DNA from 4 places in the Williamsia sp. Y721 genome. Region 4 is predicted to be linked to each of the others. Evidence: riboswitches for the same ligand, from Rfam matches in the RefSeq annotation. Region 4 holds a riboswitch; each other region holds the start of a gene.
What was found. Region 4 has a riboswitch for S-adenosylmethionine ahead of solA (N-methyl-L-tryptophan oxidase). Riboswitches for the same ligand answer to the same signal wherever they lie in the genome.

Region 1 (4,753 bases), on a different contig from region 4:
GTGGTGCGATCGTCCAGGCCCGCCCCTCCCTCGGTGGTCGCACCGAATGCCGCAACCGCCATGGCTCGCACCGTCGGTGCCGCGATGAACCCGAGGTCCGGGTCGCGGTGGTCGAGGACGGCGTCGATCACCGCGATCCAGTCCCGAACGAAGTTCTCCGGATACCGGATGACGCTGACCGCGCTCCCGAAGATCGCGGCCCATGCAGTCGGATCACCGGACAGCGCGTCCCGGATCGCGTATAGATCGGTCAGATATGCGCCGTGCCCGAGCTGCGGCAGCGCAGGCAGCAATCCCATGATCGCGCGTGATATCGGCTGGATGACCGCCAGTTCGGCATAGGGAAAATCGAGGATCACCGGGCGCAGCAGGTTGGGTAACCCGACCTGTGCCAGCACGATGGTCAGTGATGGATCGGCGGCGATGAAGACCACATCGGCACCGTCGGACTCCTTGATGACAGTGACGCCGTCGGTACCGGCGGATGCACCTGGCCCGGCCGCCATGATCGGGCCGTAATTCTGGTGTTTGACGAAGAAGCCCACCAGCGCATCCAGTGCCCCGATGGGATCTCGCCGCAGATCGGGTAGGTCACAGATCGCGTCGCCGTCGATGCAGACCGAGTACACCGCAATGTCGCCGAAGTCGCCGTCGCGCGAACCGTCGAGTATCGCCCCCGGATACGCGTTGATGAGGTTGACCTCGGCTCCGGCACCGGCGTTCGTGCCCCGTCGCCGTGGGTCGGAATAGAGCTCACCCGACACTCCGACCGAGGTCACGCCGCCGGCCTTGCCCGCCGCGATGTCGGTCAGTACATCCCCGGCGATGCGGGCCCCCTGTGAATAACCGACGATGACAACCGGTTTGTCCTGGCAGTTGGCCTGATAGGTCGCCACGTCCCGGGCGAGCGCGGCTTTTCCGGTCTCGATGTTCGCGTCGTAACTCTGCGCACCGAGTGGCCAGAAGGTCGCCGGGTAGTCGACCCGGTTGATCACGTAGTCCTGGTCGGTGTACCTGGCCTCCAGGCCCCGGGTGTGCAGGTGGTTCGGATCATCGGTGCCGGCCACCACGAACACTCCGCCGTCACCACAGTCATACGGCGCTGACTCGGCGGCGAGCCCCGGAGCGCTCCCGAGGAAACCGAGCACCGGCAGCGCCGCCGCCGCAGCACCGGAGGCAAGCGCCACCGCGCGCCGATTGGTCCGTTTCGAAACAACACGACCACGCCTTGTCTGAACACCCACAGCAGCCCCAGTTGTTTCGAATTGCTAACTGCCTCAGGCAATTCAAGGCGATGCACTGAAGTTACGACAGGTATTGACAATGACCAATCGCGTGAACGTAGTACAGAGCGGACTACACGATGGCGAATCACAGAATCTCCCTGCGCTGAACGCTTTTTTGCACAGGAAGCGCGTGTTATATCCTTTTGGCCAGGTCCTGAGTGTCAGCGACAAGCCCCGGCTAGCTGACCGGCAACCCTCCAACCGCGGTGGGGTGCTCCGGGTGACGACCAGGTTGCGGTTCGCCGCGGCAAGCGCGGGGTCCGAAAGGTCGGACCCTCTAATTGGATGTCTAACGACCAAGAAAGAGAAGTCCTACATGTCTGACACCGACGTCAATCCGGCCGACAACTGGAGCTTTGAAACCAAGCAGGTCCATGTTGGCCAGAGCCCGGATTCGGCAACCTCCGCCCGTGCCCTGCCGATCTACCAGACAACGTCGTACACGTTCCGCGACACCGAGCACGCCGCCAACCTCTTCGGTCTGGCCGAGCCCGGCAACATCTACACCCGCATCATGAACCCCACCCAGGACGCCGTCGAGCAGCGCATCGCAGCCCTCGAAGGTGGCGTGGCGGCTCTGCTCGTCGCGTCGGGTCAGGCCGCCGAGACCTATTCGATCCTGAACATCGTCGAAAACGGCGGTCATGTGGTGTCGAGCCCCCGCCTCTACGGCGGCACGTACAACCTCTTCCACTACACGCTTCCCAAGCTCGGCATCCAGGTCAGTTTCGTTGATGACCCGGAAGACCTCGACAGCTGGCGCGCGGCCATCCAGCCCAACACCCGCGCCCTGTTCGGTGAGACCATCTCGAACCCGAACAACGAGATCCTCGACCTCCCCGGCATCTCCGCCGTTGCCCACGAGGCCGGCCTGCCACTGATCGTCGACAACACCGTCGCCACCCCGTACCTGATCAACCCGCTGGAGCACGGCGCCGACATCGTGGTGCATTCGGCCACGAAATACCTTGGTGGACATGGCACCGCGATCGGAGGCGTGATCGTCGACGGTGGCACCTTCGACTGGCGCGGCCAGCGTGACGGTGTGGACCTGTTCCCCGGATTCACCACCCCGGACCCGAGCTACCACGGTGCGATCTTCGCCGACCTCGGTGCTCCGGCCTACGCCCTCAAGGCCCGCGTGCAGTGGTTGCGCGATACCGGTGCCGCCATCTCGCCGTTCAACGCCTTCCTCATCGCCCAGGGCCTGGAAACCCTCAGCCTGCGGATCGAGCGCCACGTGTCGAACGCCCAGAAAGTGGCCAAGTACCTGGAGGAGCACCCGCAGGTGGAGTCGGTGGCATACGCCGGACTCGAATCCTCGCGCTGGTACAAGCGAGGCCAGGAATTGGCCCCGCGTGGCCAGGGCGCGATCATCGGCTTCGAGATCGCCGGCGGCGTGGACGCAGGCAAGAGGTTCGTCGACGCACTGGTCCTGCACAGCCATGTCGCCAACATCGGTGATGTGCGCTCGCTGGTCATCCATCCCGCCTCGACCACCCACTCCCAGCTGATCGCCGAAGAGCAGCTGGCCGCAGGCGTGACCCCCGGACTGGTCCGGTTGGCTGTCGGCATCGAGAACATCGTCGACATCATCGCCGACCTCGATGCAGGCTTCGCTGCGGCCAAGTGAGGTGAGTATCGACCCGCACACGCCACCACGAACTCATCCGGACTGGGAATTCCTGCCTGATGGGCAGCTGACCAGTGTGTCGGTCGGCCCGATTTCGCTGGACAACGGCGGACAGATCGAGAATGTGACCCTGGCGTTTCAGCGCTGGGGCACACTCTCGCCCACCCGCGACAACGTTGTTCTGGCACTGCATGCCCTGACCGGCGACTCCCACGCAACCGGACCCGTCGGTCCTGATCAGCCCACCCCCGGTTGGTGGGATGGGCTGATCGGTCCGGGCGCCGCGGTCGACACCGACGAGTGGTGTGTCATCTCGGCAAATGTCCTCGGCGGATGCGGCGGTTCCACCGGCCCGGCATCACTGGATTCCGAAGGTCAGGTGTGGGGTTCACGTTTCCCCACCATCACCGTTCTCGATCAGGTCCGCGCCGAGGTCGCACTGCTCGACGCACTGCAGATCGATTCCGTCGCAGCCGTCATCGGCGGCTCGATGGGTGGCGCCCGCGCTCTGGAATGGGTCATCGGCTACCCGCAGCGAGTGCGGAGCGGCTTGATCCTGGCCGTCGGCGCTCGCGCATCAGCTGACCAAATCGGTACGCAGACAACACAGATCGCGGCAATCAAGGCCGATGCCAACTGGCAGAACGGCGACTATCACGGTAGTGGTCGGACACCCACGTCAGGTCTTGGCATTGCCCGCCGCATCGCGCACATGTACTACCGCAGCGAACCCGAACTCGACCAGAGGTTCGCCAATCTCCCTCAGGGACAAGAAGATCCGTTACACGGCGGCCGTTACGCGGTGCAGAGCTACCTCGAACACCAGGCCGACAAGCTTGTCCGCCGGTTCGATCCGGGTAGCTACGTGGTGCTGTCCGAGGTGCTCAACAACCACGACGTCGGACGCGGACGCGGTGGCGTCGAAGCCGCCCTGCGGAGCTGCCATGTACCAGTGGTGGTCGGTGGCATCGATTCCGACAGGCTCTATCCCCTGCGTCAGCAGATCGAGTTGGCCGAACTCATGCCCGGCTGCGTCGATGGACTGCACGTGGTGCATTCCGCCAACGGTCACGACGGATTCCTGACCGAATTCGATGCGATCTCAGACCTTCTCAAGAAGACTCTCGTCCTCGCGCGTGGCTGATACCTCCACCTGACCGGCTCGGCCCACGTGGCAGTCGGTCAGGTGCGGCGGCACCGGAGCATCGTCAGGTTGCGGGCTGCGAAGTAGGCACCGTACCCGACGCCGGATCTCCGGACTGCGGTGCATCAGACGGCGATGAACCCGAGGGGGCCACGAGCGCCGGCTGTGACGGCGCCGGGCCCTCCCCCTCCTGCGGCTGACCGGGTTCGATCTCCGGAGTCGGTTCAGGCGTGGTTGATTCCGGTGGCGGTGGCGGTGGAGTCGACGGAGACGACGGGCCCACCTTGGGTGGCCAGGTGAGGCTCGGCAGCGGGAACGGGATCAACGACGGGCTCAGGGTCCTCGTCGGCGGATCCGACGACGACGTTGGTGGCGGCAATTCGGTTGTCGCCCAGCCGAGTTCGGGGTTTCCGCCGGCAACCGGCGGTGCCATATCCCACGTGGTCCGCGTTGGAATCTGCGTCGGCGTGGAGGTCACCTGCGCGTTGGTCGTCGTGGTTGTGGTCGTGGTCGTGGTCGTTGTCTGCGGCGGCGCTTCAGCGATCACGGACGGCGACGCCGGGGGCTCCGGGACCTTGTTCGGTGTCGACGGGTTGCCTGCGAGCGACGATCCGACCGCGTACACGGTCATCAACGCTCCCGCGAGCAATGCACCGAACATGGCCAGCGGCGCCGCCGACAACCAGTCGC
Region 2 (4,753 bases), on a different contig from region 4:
CTCCCAGCTCTCCGCCAGCCACGGCGTGATGTCGCCGGTCTGGGGATCCTGGTCGGTCAGGGAGTCCACCACCTGGCGGGTGACGTAGATCGTCTGGTTGCTGGCCCCCTGTGCCGGATCCGAACAGGTCGGCGCCCCGGACAGTCCGTAACGCAGGGTTCCACCCGGCGTGGCGGGGCCGGCGTCGCCCTCGCCACCGGAGGCGTCGGACCCGCAGGCACTGAGCAGGGTTGCTGCCATCAGTGCAGCGCCGAACACGGCGAGTAGCGGTCGGGACACACGTGCATTCATCGATTTCCTCCGTCGATCCTGGCGGTAGCACGCTTCTGCGGCGAAGCGGCGGCTGCTTCACCCGCTGTCAGCTCACTGATGAGGTTAAACCGTTGCGCCCCAATATCTTCAATAAAATCAGCTTGGTTTTGAACCAACTCGATCACGCCACACCCTGGATGTTTCTGTCGCGCTTTGCGACTTCCTCACGAACGATCGGAATCACATACCGGCCGAAGTCGATCGCGTCGTCGAGCAGGTCGTAGCCGCGGGCCGAGAGGATCTCGATCCCGAGGTCGTGGTATTCGAGCAGCGCGGCCGCCACCGTCTCCGGAGAGCCGACCAGCGCATTGGAATTTCCGCCGCCCCCGGTTGCCTTGGACGTCGCCGTCCATCCCGCGGCTCCGAAACGGTCGACTGAATCAGCGATCTCGAGCAGACGTTGGGAACCGGCGTTCTGAGGCGATGTCAGGGAGAATCCGCGTGGGAACTGGGCGGCACCGGCCGCACGGGCATTGAGCTGACCGAGTATCGATTCCGCCTTCTGCCAGGCCAATTCGTCGGTCGGCGCGATGATCGGCCGGAACGCGACCTGTAGCCGCGGGCGATCCGCACGACCTGCAGCCTTCGCGGACGCGGTGATCGACGCGATCTGCTCGGCCGTGTTCTCGAGGGGTTCACCCCACAGCGCATAGATGTCGGCCTCGGCGCCGCCGACCGCATAGGCCGCCGCCGACGACCCACCGAAGGAGATGTCTGGCCGAGGCTGCGCAACCGGGAAGACATCGGAGACGAAGTCGTTGAACCGGTAGTAGGTGCCGTCGTGGTCGAACGGTTCGCGACTGGTCCACGCCTTCTTGACGATCTGGATGTACTCCCGGGTGCGTTCGTACCGTTGGTCTTTCGACAGGAAGTCACCCTCCCGCTGCTGTTCGGTGTCGTTGCCACCGGTGATGAAGTGCACCGTCACCCGGCCCCCGGAGATCTGGTCGAGTGTCGCGAAGGTCTTGGCGGCGAATGTCGGATACGAGACATTGGGACGGTGCGCCAGCAGGATCTCGATGCGTTCGAGATTGCTCGCGATGTACGAAGCGGCCGCCGCGGGTTCAGGCGTACCGGCACCATAGGCGAACAGGATCCGGTCCCACCCGAAATCCTCGTGTGCACGAGCGAGTTTGAGCGTGTACTCCCGGTCGAACGAACTGGCGGTGGTACGAGGATGGATCTCGGTGCCGTCATTCGTGGCAGCGATCCCCAGGAACTCTACTGGCATGTTTGTCCTTTTCGATGAATTAGATGAAGCGAGCGAAGGTGCGCCTGCCGACATGCATCGACGGCGGGACCCGGGTCGAAGCAGTCATGACAGCACCTCCAACGCGGCGGGTGTGGAGATTGGGCGACTCGGGATCTCACGCCTGAGCACCGGGGCGATCTCGGACTGGAAGAGTTTGAGGGAATCGCGATGCTGGGAGTCGGTGAGGCCGCTGGCATCAGCGTGCAGATGCATGACCTCATGGCCGAATTTCTCGTGATACCGCAACACTTTGTCGATCACCTGCTGCGGGCTCCCGAGCAGCAGCGAGCTGCGTTCGATGGCGTCTTCGAGGGTCGGAAACACCAGCGGCAGACCGAATGACCCGAGTCTGGCCACGGTGGCATCGAAGATCGGGCGGTATGTGTTGATCGCATCCTGCGAGTTCTTGGTGGCGTAGTACCCGGCTGATCCCGCACCTACGAGGGCATCGGCCGGATCGTGCCCGTATGCCGCCCACCGCGCTCGGTAGTAATCGATCAATTCTGCATAGGGTTCGATCGGGTTGGTGACATTGGCCGAGAACAGCGGATCCCCGTAAAACGCTGCCAGATCCACTGATTCACGGCTGGTGGCGCTGCCGTGCCAGACGCGAATCTTTTTCTGCAGCGGACGGGGTAGCGCCTCCGCGTCGGTCAACGATGGTCGGTACTTGCCCGTCCAGGTGACGGTGTCGTCCTGCCACAACCGTCGGAAGAGTTCGTACCCTTCCCGGTTGCGCTCCCACTGGTCGGCCTCGGTGACGTGGAACAGCTTGGCCTGCGCGGTGCCGTTGCCCTTGCCGATCATCAGTTGCAGTCGGCCACCGGAGAGGTTGTCGAGGGTCGAGTAGTCCTCGAAGGCCCGCACCGGATCGAGCAGACTGAGCGTTGTCACCGCGGTGAACAGTGGATCGTCGAAGTCCGTGCGGCGATGTTACTGAGAACCACCGGTGGCGACGAGGAGATGAACGGCCTCTCGTGCCGCTCGCCGACCCCGAAGCCGTCGAAGCCCAATTCCTCTGCGAGAACCGCGTTGTCGATCACTTCTCGAAACCGCTGCGCCGGTGACACGGTCTCGCCGGACAACGGGTGAGGCGTGTGGGTGATCAGACTGATCAACAGAAACTTCACCCGGACTCCTGAACTGATGGCATGACACACAACCTTCATCGGTCCCGGCAGTAGCACCCGCACCCGCCGAGGCGGGGGGTTGCTGCGACGTCAGCGAGCCGGGTCTCTCAGTCGCTCTTGATGATCCTTGTGCACAGTAGGCCGGTGCCCATAACGCGTCAAACGATGAATCAACTTGCCCGACAGACGGTGTGAGTCACCTCGGTGCCGTGGCCAGGGATGCTCTGCTCCCCCGACGAACGGACCGATGGACCTTTCCGAAGCATTGCCGCAGCACAACAGCCTTCAGAGCGATCCGGCCTGCCCGCGGCGATCGCAGGCGTGCAGCACGACGCGTCACGATCACCCGCCGCGTACACGATTAGATTCAGCCGGGTTCAAACCCCCCGTCATCAACGATCGCGGGGCTGACGGTGTCGACTGAACGGGCCGCCTACTCGGGCGCCTGCAGTAGGTGCTCGCGGGTCTCGGCGAATGCTCGCCCCAACACGGCAACGTCGCTCGGACTGAGCAGGTCGAACATGTTTCGCCTCACCTCGGCGACATGTCCGGGGCTCGCCGACGTCAGCTTCTGCATCCCGGCGTCGGTCAATTCCGCCATCATGCCGCGTTTGTCGTCTTCGCATTCGACGCGACGCACCCATCCGGCGTCCACCAGACGACCGATCGCCCTGGTGGCGCCGCTTCTTGTGGTCGTGATCGCATCAGCCAGATCCCGCATGCGCAGTCGGCGTTGCGGCGCCTCGGACAGGATCACCAGCAATTCGAAGTCGGTGAACGACAAACCCGCATCCCGGGCCAGCTGCTGATCGAGTGTCCGCAGCAGCAACCGGGTGGCATCCAGGTATGCGCGCCATGCCTGCTGCTCGTCCTCACTGAGCCACTGTGTTGGTTCCACGGCTAGAGCATAACCAAAGTAGTTGACAAAGCAACTAGTTGCGGTACGCTACCGAAATAGTTGACGACGCAACCATTTACCTATGGCAACTCGAAGCGCACACTGGATGAAGACCCCGCACCGAAAGGACCGGCCATGAGCACCGCCGACACCGACGAGAAGCGCCTGCAGGAATATGCGGGCAAGCGTGAGGCGATTCGCGCCAAACACCTGGCACCTACCGAATCCCGGCCCGCCTCCTCGGCGCGCGGTCTGCACCACACCGCACTGGTCAGCAGCGACGTCGAACGGACCGTGCGCTTCTACCAGGATCTGCTCGAGTTCCCGCTGACCGAACTCATCGAGAACCGCGACTATCCCGGATCGTCGCACTTCTTCTTCGACATCGGCAACGAAAACCTGTTGGCGTTCTTCGACTTTCCCGGCCTCGACGTCGGCCCGTACCAGGAAGTCCTCGGCGGGCTCCATCATGTCGCGATCAGTGTCGAGCCGCAGCGCTGGAAACACCTGCGCGACAAACTGATCGACGCAGGCGTCGAACTCATCGAGCACAGCGAGGTGTCGCTGTACTTCCGCGACCCCGACGGGGCCCGCCTCGAACTCATCGCCGATCCCCTCGGCGAGATGTACGGCTCTCACGTTCTCTAGACCGGCTTTCTTGCGATAGCGCTCCATTCGAAAGGCCCCCACTGATGACCACAGCACCACCTCCCACCCGCTTCGACGTCCGCCGTGCCGACAGCCGCTTCACGACCAACGCCGGTTGGCTCGACTCCAAACATTCCTTCTCATTCGGCCCCCACTACGACCCGGCCAACACCCACCACGGTGTGCTGATGGTCAACAACGACGACATCGTCCTGCCCCGGCAAGGTTTCGACACCCATCCCCATCAGGACATGGAGATCGTCACCTGGGTTCTGCAGGGCTCCCTGGTCCACCAGGACTCCATGGGAAACAACGGCGTGATCTACCCCGGCCTGGCACAGCGGATGAGCGCAGGCACCGGGATCATGCATTCGGAGAAGAACGATGTCTGGCGCCAAGACAGTGCCGACCAGACCCACGATCCCGTCCACTTCGTCCAGATGTGGGTCGTCCCTGATGAAGCCGGCATCACACCGGGCTATGAACAACTGGAGATCGACCACGAGTTGTTGT
Region 3 (4,753 bases), on a different contig from region 4:
CGAGGTCGGCAACATCTCGGAGACCGTCGTCAACGGCGATCGGGCCACGGCCAACGTGCACTGGTTCCGGGAACAGAAGAGCGAAACCACCATCACCCCTATTGTTCTGGTCAAAGAGGACGGCAACTGGAAGGTGTGCGCATGAGCTACGCAGGCGATCTGACCCCCCAGGAGGCATGGAAGATCCTCGACGAGGATCCGACGTCTGTGCTCGTGGACTGTCGGACTCAGGCCGAGTGGAGCTACGTGGGCGTACCGGATCTGTCCGGTATCTCCAAGAAGGCGATCCTCATCGAATGGGTCAGCTTTCCTGATGGTGCCCGCAACGCCGATTTCGTGGGGCAGCTGCGTGAAGCCGGTGTCCAGGACGACCAGCAGGTGGTGTTCCTCTGCCGGTCCGGGCAGCGTTCGATCGGTGCAGCCGAGGCCGCGACCGCCGATGGGGTGGCCCAGGCGTACAACATCCTCGACGGTTTCGAGGGTGCGACCGATCCGGACGGACATCGCGGTGCGGCCGGATGGAAGGCAACCGGCCTCCCGTGGCGACAATCGTGACCCCGGCGAGAAGATTCAAGACAACATATTGCGCACGATGGAGGACGAGTTGAACGCCAAGCTGCCCGAGGGACTTTCGCCCGAGACCCTCGCTGTGCGCGGAGGCCTCATGCGGTCCGGTTTCGACGAGACCTCCGAGGCCATGTACCTGACCTCGGGGTACGTCTATTCGTCCGCAGCTGCGGCCGAGCGGGCTTTCACCGGTGAAGACCAGCGATTCGTCTACTCCCGCTACGGCAACCCGACCGTGGCCATGTTCCAGGAGCGGCTCCGTCAGCTCGAGGGTGCCGAGGCGTGTTTCGCCACGGCCAGTGGCATGGCGGCGGTCTTTGTGGCGCTCGGTGCGCTGCTCAAGGCGGGGGACCGGCTGGTGGCGGCGCGCAGCCTGTTCGGTTCGTGCTTTGTCGTGTGCAACGAGATCCTTCCCCGCTGGGGCATCGAAACCGTCTTTGTCGACGGCGAAGACATCGAACAGTGGGAACAGGCACTGTCGAAGCCGACCGACGCGGTGTTCTTCGAGACCCCGTCGAACCCGATGCAGACCCTGGTCGACGTGGAGCGTGTCTGCGAACTCGCCCACGCCGCCGGTGCACAGGTTGTGCTGGACAACGTCTTTGCGACCCCACTCCTGCAGAGTGGCCTCGAGCTCGGTGCCGACGTGATCGTGTATTCGGGCACCAAACACATCGACGGACAGGGCCGGGTGATGGGTGGGGCCGTGCTCGGGAGCAAGGAGTACATCGACGGTCCGGTGCAGACCCTGATGCGGCACACCGGTCCGGCGCTGAGCCCCTTCAACGCCTGGACGTTGCTCAAGGGACTCGAGACGATGCGGTTGCGGGTCGACCATTCGACTGCCGCGGCACTGCGAATCGCCGAATTCCTGGAAGCCGATCCGCGGGTGGCGCGGGTGAGATATCCGTTCCTGCAATCACATCCGCAGCATGATCTGGCGAAAAAGCAGATGTCGGGTGGTGGCACCGTGGTGACGTTCGAACTCGCCGACACGGGCGCGGCATCCGGAAAGGCGCGGGCGTTCGAGTTGCTCGACGGTCTGCAGATCGTCGACATCTCGAACAATCTCGGGGACTCGAAGTCGTTGATCACGCACCCGGCCACCACCACCCACCGCGCGATGGGACCCGAGGGCCGGGCCGCGATCGGGTTGTCCGATTCGCTGGTCAGGCTGTCGGTCGGATTAGAAGGTGTGGATGATTTGTTGAAGGATCTGGACAGGGCCCTGTAGGGGAGTCGCACGACTCCACCGAGGTCGTCATCGGAGAAGGAGGGTGGCATCTTTCACTCCCTGGCGGACTGGGTCATCTCGATCGTGCAGTCGACGCCGCCGTGGGCGGTATACCTCGTGGTCTTCATCGTCATCTACTGCGAGGCGGCCGCGCTCCTGGGCCTGATCATGCCTGGTGAGACGATCCTGCTCGCCGGTGGCGTGGCTGCCGCCGTCGGCGAGACCAACATCGTGTGGCTGATAGTCGGTGCGTGCGTTGCGGCGGTACTCGGTGACTGGACGGGCTATTCCATCGGCCGCAGATCGGGCGGCCGCATCACCGAAACCCGCTTCGGTGGGTGGGTGGGGCAAGAACGCTGGCAAAAGGCCGAGGAACTCATCCGCCACGGCGGGGTCGCCACCGTGATCGGCGCGCGCTGGATTGGATATGTCCGCACGGTCACCCCGTTTGTGGCCGGGATGAGCAAGATGCCCACGCGCCAATACCTGCTCGCGAACGTGTTCGGCGGGGTCGTCTGGGTGACCGCGGTGTGCATCGTCGGATATGCGGTGGGCGAGACGGTCGGGGCGACGCTGATGTTCTATCTGGCAGTTGGTGCCGGCGCGCTCATGCTCACCTACTTCGGCTTTCGTTGGTGGCGACACCGGAGTAGGTCACAAAAGTCCTCTGCCAGCGCGGAATAACATTCACGCCGGGTTAAAGAGGTTCGACATTTGACACGGAAATCAAATGCGCTGCAATGTGGTTATCGGTGATGAGTGTCAGCGTCAAGCCCCGGCTTGCTGGCCGGCAACCCTCCATTCGCGGCGGGGTGCTCCGGGTGACAACCTGGCCGGTGTCTGTTCGGACGGTGGCAAGCGCGGACTCCGGCGGAGTCCTGATCCGAAGGGATGCGGGTGACAAGCTCCTCCACCAGTGATGTCAGCGAAGAAATCGCCCGGTTAGTGAAGGCACGCCCGACCGATCGAGTTCTGTTCGCGTCCGATCTCGCCGAGGCCGTCGCACTGGTCGCCGGTGTCGCACCCGGCGACGTCCTGACACTCGATCTGGCCGCCGACCTCGCGGCCACCGCCACCGATGGTGCTCACCGTGTGATGCCTGCGCAGGTCGATCTGAGGACCACACTTGCCGCGGTGGATAGTGAACTCGAACGTCGGCCTGCCGCACTCCTGATCGTCCCCGCGATCGCCGAGGCCACCGGCGAAGTTCTGCCGCTGCCCGCACTCGCCGCGATCGCGCATCGACGCGGCGCGCGACTGCTCATCGACGGTAGCGAGCTCGTCACCCGGCGGGCCGTCAACCTCACCAGCCATGGAATCGACTACCTGGTGTTGTCCGGCCGGTCCGTAGCGGGCCCGGCTGTGGTTGTCGGTCGCGGCGACTGGCTCGCCGACTGTGCCGACGCCATCAGTCCCAGTCATTCCCCGGCCAGCGCGTTCGCCGACCTCGGATACGAGTGGGTCGGTCTCCATGAGCAGGCATTGTCGCAGTGGCTCGACGCCGAGGTGGCTCGGATTCCCGGTATCCGCCGGCTCCAGTTGTGGCCCGATGCCCGGGACCGGGTGGGAATCGCCTCGCTGACCGCTGCGGGCCACCCCGACCCCGTAGTCATCCGCTGGGGTGCCGGCACCAGCATCGATGAGCTTGCCCGGCAACTGAACTCAATCACCGAGAATGTTTTCGAGCAGGAGAAGTCATGACCGAAACCAGTCGCGCCGCCACCCCACGGACGCGTCCCGAACTGCTGGTTGCCATCGACGGTGACGACCATCCGATCGCCTGGAGCGGGCGCCGTCCGGCCGATGCGCGGAGTTCGGCGGTCCGTCGGATCCGCCAGCCGGACCTGCGGGGCGGCATCAAGGAGCGGGCTGCGTTGCGCGCCGGATGGCAGGACCTCGGCGAGGATCCCGCGGATCTGCTGGTGGCGTTGGAGATCGACGTGGTGATCGCCGAAGATGCGGCCACCGCTCGGGCCGAGCTCCTCCGGCTCGGGGAGTCGCGATTCGGCGACACCGTGCGTTATGTCGGCACCGCCAATGGACTCGTGACGCTGATTGTCGACGTCTACGCCGCCGAGGTCGCCGATGCGGTCATCCTGCGGCCCCTCGACCAGGGACGAACAGGAGATCGGCCCGGCTCGGCGCAACTCATCGCCGATCAGGTGCTGCCCGGACTGCTCGAGCGGGCTGCGGCAGCCTGATCCCGCCCACCACGCCTGCCGTCAGGCGTGGTGAGGGGAACGGTCGATCAGCTCTCGCCGTTTTCCCAGCGGTCGACGATCCGTGCGCGAGCATCCTCGGTCAGCGAGCCGTACAACCGCAGTCTTGCCATGCCGCCGTCGGGGAAGATGTCGAGGCGGGCCTCGGTCATCGGTCGATCGACGTCGATGAGGAACCGGTGACGGGTGTCGGGTTGCAGGGGCGATCGGCCCAAAACGTCGAACCACTCACCGTTTTCGCCGTCTCGGCCACGAATCGTCGCCGACCCCGGCGCATTTCCCAGGAAGTAGCTGGTGTCGAGTTCGGCGAGTCCGATCGTCGATTCACCGGCCAATTTGACCTGGACCCAGTCGTTTCCGTCGTCCCGTCGACGCGAGGTCTCCCAGCCTTCGCCCATCGTGCGGGCCCGGCCGGGCATCAGGAGATTGTTCGGGGAGCCATAGAACATGTTGGAACAGGCGGTGATCATGCCGCCGTTCTCGAGTGCGGCCAGGTCAAAGTGTCCGTAGGACAAGAACTTCGGATCCGGGACGCCGCGACCGTGCACGCGGAATCGCGCCACGCCACCGTCGGGATGGATGGTGAGCCGCACGTGGGTGAAGCGGTCCTTGGAGTCCACCCGGAACGGATTCTGGGTATCGCCGTTGACCTCCACGCGATCGACGATCGTCTGCCACTTCGTGTTTTCCAGCAGCTCCTGGGTGGTCGGAATACCTTCGACCGCAGCAGCTT
Region 4 (4,753 bases):
TGTTGATCAGGCCGAACTCCTCGACCGTCGCCAGCGGCGTCCGATGGCCGAATTGCACTCCGGCTGAACCCAACCGGATGGTCGAGGTGGACCCTGCGATCAGTGCGATCTCGATAGCGGGCGACGAACCGATGACCCCCGGATTCGTGTGGTGTTCGGCAAACCAGTAGCGGGCGTATCCGAATTGTTCGGCGCGCTGGACCAGGTCGATGGCGTTGCGTATTGCGGTGGTGTTGTCCGACCCGCTGGAACGGGGCAGAAGGTCGAGAACCGACAGGGGGATGGGCGGGGCCATGGGAACTCCTAGTGAGCTGCTGCGGACGACGTGATCGGCGACTGCCATTCACCGGCTACGGCGTCCGAACCCCCGAACGACGCGAAATCGGTGGTGGCGCGAAATGCGTCCAATGAGTACAGGTCTCGGGCATAGCGCCACAGATTCGGGAAGTCGGCAAGACGCCGGGTACCGGCCCTGGCCGCCGCAGCATCGTGCCGAACAAGCGTCACCCAGAGCCGGACGTCGGCCAGAGTCACGTTGTCGCCCAAGAGGTATCGACTCCCCGCGAGGCGGCTGTCGAGTTCTGAATATGCCTGATACACAGTGGTCGCGGCTTCCTGCGCGGCCGAACCGGTTCCGGTCGCCACGTGTGCGGTGCTGTTGACCGTGGCTCGCAACCAGGCTTCCAACTCGTCGATCTGCGGGCGCAGGTCCTCTGGGTAGAGGTCGAACTCGCCGGTGACCTGACGGCGATACTGCGTCGCGAGATCGGCGTCGAGCGTGTCGAACGTGTTGCTCACCACCTGCTTCGTCTCGCGATCCCACAGGGTGGGGACCGACACGTGGCCATCGAAGCCGGGTTCGGTGGCGTCGTAGGCATCGCGTAACAGGGTGAAGCCGTTCACCGGGTCGGGGCCGTGGGTTTCGCGGAATGCCCACCCGCGGGCATCGCGGGCACCGTCGACGTAGCTGACACTGATCGCATCGGTGAGGCGGGCCAGCTCGATGACCAGCGTGACCCGCTGAGCCCACGGGCAGAACCAGCCGGAATAGACGTGATAGCGATCAGAGACAGCCGGGTACGGCGTGGATCCGTCGCTGCTGATACGTCCGGCGAATCGATACACCGGTCGGGTGTCGTCCGGTTCGCGAGTGATCGTGTACTCGCCGTTAGTCTCGGTATCGGCTGGGCTGGCGAAGTTCGACATGGCTAGACAACCTTTTCTGCGGAGTGGGAACGGAATGAGAACAACTCGGGGGCATCTTTGTCGGCGGTGAGGTCGGCGAGGAGGCGGCCGATGGCGGGCACGAACTTGAAGCCGTGTCCGGAGAATCCGGCGGCGACCGCGACCGGACCGCGGCGGTCGATGACGAAGTTGGAGTCGGGCGTGGTCGCGTACGTGCAGCTGATCGGGGTCAGTGCGTCGGCATCGACGCCGGGCACCCAATGACGGACGTACTCCTGCAGGGCCTTGAGCTGCCGTGGTTCCGCCGTGAAATCGCGGTGGTCGGGGTCGACGACGGGTCCGGTTCCATGGAAGCCGACCTTGATGCCTTCGGCACCCGAAGACAAGCCGTACACACCACCGAATTCGGGCGCGTTCGGTCCGTCCGGGTCATGCAAGATCCCGAAGCTGGGCCATTCGGCGTCCTGGTCACGCGGTACGAAGTGTGCGGGTTGCTCTTGGGTGACGGTGATCTGTGGCAGCGGTGCGATTCCCGACAACAGCTTCGTCGCCCAGGCGCCTGCCGCCACCACCACACGTCGGGCCACGTACTCCTGGTCATCGGTGCGCACGGTGACCGAGTTCTCGTCTGTGACGTCGATCGAGATCACCTGCGATTCGTGTCGAACCTCTGCACCGAGAGCTGCTGCGCCGCGTTGTGCGCTGACAGCGTTGTCTGCATGTAGTCGCCCGCTGTTGGGGTAGTACAACGCGCGGCCGTCGAATCTGATTCCGGGCCAGCGCTGCGAGGCCTCGTCGGGCTCGAGCCAATGATGGACGAGTCCGAGGTCGGCGAGGGTATCTGCGATCTGGGACAGGTACGGAGTCCATCCCTGATCGACGCCGCCGGTGACGGTGAGCAGTTGCGTCCCGGACTCGGCTTCGAGGTCGGCCCAGAGTCCTTCCGCTTCCCTCGCGAGCGCGACGTAGGTGCGCTCGGCGTAGGAGGTGCGGAAGATGCGGGAGGCGCCATGTGAGGCGCCGTTGGCGTGGCCGGGGGTGAATCGTTCGAGCAGCACGGTCTCGACACCCCGGCGCGCCAGTTGCCAGGCGGCGGCCGAACCCATCGCGCCACCACCGACAACCACGGTGTCGACCTTGACGGAACTCATATCGTGACCTCGATTCTGTTGTGTTCGGTGAGCCCCTCGATTCTTGGTATCGACGCCAACAGGGGCCCTGGTGTCCTCGCTTCGAGGATTGGTGAAAAACACTTCCGCAGTGCCGGTTTCGACGACCTGAAACATCTGAAACTGCTGCACATGCAATGGGCCCGGCAGATGCTCAGGATTCGACCGCGTGGTGCGTTGAACAAGGTCATCAAGCTCCCGGGAATCTCTTCGGGCTCGCTTGCGTGAAACCCGCGCTTGTCCCATGCCGGTGAAGGCTGGGACCGTGTCTTTCATCCAGGGCACCCCGCCGCGGTGGAGGGTTGCCGACCAGCAAGCTGGAACTTGGCGCTGATACTCGTTGACACAGGGCAGTTGTTGTCCACCAGGCGAATCCGGGCACCGTATGTGCGTGTCCGGGCCAGGGGATTTCAACTGTTGGACAGAACCATACGCACGCTGCTGCCCAAATCCGATGGATGCGCGGAGTTTCGATCGCCGAGAAGTTAAAGCACATGGGTATGGACGACGCCGAAGAAGTCTGTTAGCGTCGTCGTCGGTCACGAGTACCAGCGCATAGCCCCGGCTTGCTGGTCAGCAACCCTCCATCGCGGCGGGGTGCTCCGGGTGAAGACCTGGCCTGTTCGAACCCGAACAGGCAAGCGCGGACCTCCCACCGTCCGAGTTCCGAACTGCTCCATCTGCAGGTTCGAAACTTGGTGCGTGCGGGATCCCTGACACCGGAAGCTGGTGTGAGATATGAGCACTGCAACACTGAACCGAAACCTGAATGCTCTTGCAGCGATAGAGGGTTCGGACACCCAGGCCCCACTGAGGGATGGCTCGACCACGCGATACGTCAACTTCGACTACGCGGCGAGTGCGCCGGCATTGTGCAGCGTGGTCGATGCGATAACGCGACTACTACCGACCTACTCGAGTGTGCACCGGGGCGCGGGCTACGCATCGCAGGTGACGACGCGGGCGTACGAGACCGCCCGAGCGCAGGTCGCTGACTTTGTCGGTGCCGGCGAGCAGCACTGCCTGATCTTCACGCGGAACACCACAGATTCGCTGAACCTCCTGGCTCGCTGCGTGCCGGGAAAAGTCGTCGTCCTCGATCTGGAACATCATTCAAATTTGTTGCCGTGGAGTGATGTTCACGTCGTCCGTGCTGCGAATACGCTGGCCGCGACGATCGTCCGTGTGGAGACCGCACTCAAAGAGACCGGTGCGGTGTTGCTGGCGGTCACCGGTGCGTCGAACGTCACCGGTGAGATCTTGCCGGTCAGTGAACTGGCAGATCTTGCGCACCGCAACGGTGCTCGGATCGCTGTCGACGGCGCGCAGTTGGTTCCGCACCGCAGGGTGGACATCACTGCCTGCGGCATCGACTACCTGGCATTCTCGGGACACAAGACCTACGCGCCCTTCGGGGCCGGAGTGCTTGTCGGACTGAGGGATTGGCTTGATGCCGCCGACCCGTATCTCGCCGGTGGTGGCGCGGTGCTCAACGTCACCGAGCAGGACGTGAAGTGGGCGCCCGCGCCCGCCCGTCATGAAGGTGGTTCGCCCAACGTCTTGGGTGCGGCTGCGCTCGCGGCGGCCTGCGTCGAAATCGAATCCCTTGGGGAGGCCGTTGTTTCCCATGAAACATCACTGACCGACCGGTTGCGCGATGGTCTGGCCGAGATCCCGGGCGTGCATGCCCTGAAGATCTTCACCGACAGCACCGATGCCGTTGGTGTGGTCAGCTTTGTCGTCGACGGACATCGGGCCGCCGAGGTGGCAGCCCATCTGTCGGCCGAACACGGCATCGGGGTGCGCGACGGACGATTCTGTGCCCATCCGCTTCTGGACCGTCTGGGCCACGGCTCAGGGGCTGTGCGCGCCAGCCTCGGCCTCGGTTCGAGCTCCGAGGACGTCGACCTGCTCCTCGCCGCCCTCCGCACGCTCTAAACCCCGGGGTGGGGGACGCTCAGTGCCATGAGCGCGGTGTCGTCTTCGAGGCCGGCACCGAAACCGTCGAGCAACTCTCGCAAGTCCTCGATGATCTGGCCTGCGGACGTCGGGGTGTGTGCCGCCGCGAACTCGAGCAGCGCACCGTTGTCGTCGTACCGCTCGGGACCCGGCCCGATCCGCGCCTCGGTGAGCCCGTCGGTGTAGAGCACGAGGGTGTCGCCGGCGTCGAGGTGAATCCGGGTAGAGACAAATCTGGGAGCGCGCAGGATGCCGACGAGTTGGCCGCCCTCGGTACTCACGTACTGCGCTCGGCCTGCGGCGGTGAGCAACAGCGCGGGCGGATGGCCCCCGCTCGCGAGGTGTACGTCGAATCCGTTGTCGGCGCGGGTGAGGACGCCGAAGATCACTGTGCAGAAACGAGGTTCGTCGCCGTGATAGTTCGAATGCAGCACGGCATC

Region 1: it holds a riboswitch for S-adenosylmethionine, as region 4 does, so the genes downstream of both, AC56PL_RS22585 (bifunctional o-acetylhomoserine/o-acetylserine sulfhydrylase) here and solA (N-methyl-L-tryptophan oxidase) in region 4, are expected to answer to the same signal.
Region 2: it holds a riboswitch for S-adenosylmethionine, as region 4 does, so the genes downstream of both, AC56PL_RS19935 (LLM class flavin-dependent oxidoreductase) here and solA (N-methyl-L-tryptophan oxidase) in region 4, are expected to answer to the same signal.
Region 3: it holds a riboswitch for S-adenosylmethionine, as region 4 does, so the genes downstream of both, AC56PL_RS00590 (aminotransferase class V-fold PLP-dependent enzyme) here and solA (N-methyl-L-tryptophan oxidase) in region 4, are expected to answer to the same signal.

What each region holds. Positions count from the first base shown of each region.
Region 1 is NZ_JCASNH010000004.1:659,393-664,145, reverse strand. It holds gene AC56PL_RS22590 (cutinase family protein) at 1-1,187, opposite strand, end outside; SAM riboswitch class IV at 1,437-1,546, shown strand; gene AC56PL_RS22585 (bifunctional o-acetylhomoserine/o-acetylserine sulfhydrylase) at 1,603-2,919, shown strand; gene metX (homoserine O-acetyltransferase MetX) at 2,921-4,063, shown strand; gene AC56PL_RS22575 (Hsp70 family protein) at 4,128-4,753, opposite strand, start outside.
Region 2 is NZ_JCASNH010000004.1:93,025-97,777, reverse strand. It holds gene AC56PL_RS19950 (ABC transporter substrate-binding protein) at 1-291, opposite strand, end outside; gene AC56PL_RS19945 (hypothetical protein) at 288-437, opposite strand; gene AC56PL_RS19940 (LLM class flavin-dependent oxidoreductase) at 434-1,543, opposite strand; partial or broken gene AC56PL_RS19935 (LLM class flavin-dependent oxidoreductase) at 1,628-2,694, opposite strand; SAM riboswitch class I at 2,727-2,821, opposite strand; gene AC56PL_RS19930 (MarR family transcriptional regulator) at 3,128-3,592, opposite strand; gene AC56PL_RS19925 (VOC family protein) at 3,728-4,240, shown strand; gene AC56PL_RS19920 (pirin family protein) at 4,285-4,753, shown strand, end outside.
Region 3 is NZ_JCASNH010000001.1:131,224-135,976, forward strand. It holds gene AC56PL_RS00570 (Rv0361 family membrane protein) at 1-145, shown strand, start outside; gene AC56PL_RS00575 (rhodanese-like domain-containing protein) at 142-555, shown strand; gene AC56PL_RS00580 (O-succinylhomoserine sulfhydrylase) at 593-1,801, shown strand; gene AC56PL_RS00585 (VTT domain-containing protein) at 1,886-2,485, shown strand; SAM riboswitch class IV at 2,553-2,668, shown strand; gene AC56PL_RS00590 (aminotransferase class V-fold PLP-dependent enzyme) at 2,699-3,502, shown strand; gene AC56PL_RS00595 (hypothetical protein) at 3,499-4,002, shown strand; gene alc (allantoicase) at 4,050-4,753, opposite strand, start outside.
Region 4 is NZ_JCASNH010000006.1:107,017-111,769, reverse strand. It holds gene AC56PL_RS26755 (LLM class flavin-dependent oxidoreductase) at 1-295, opposite strand, end outside; gene AC56PL_RS26750 (glutathione S-transferase C-terminal domain-containing protein) at 304-1,206, opposite strand; gene solA (N-methyl-L-tryptophan oxidase) at 1,209-2,336, opposite strand; gene AC56PL_RS26740 (hypothetical protein) at 2,340-2,582, shown strand; SAM riboswitch class IV at 2,583-2,700, opposite strand; SAM riboswitch class IV at 2,892-3,004, shown strand; gene AC56PL_RS26735 (aminotransferase class V-fold PLP-dependent enzyme) at 3,093-4,292, shown strand; gene AC56PL_RS26730 (PP2C family protein-serine/threonine phosphatase) at 4,289-4,753, opposite strand, start outside.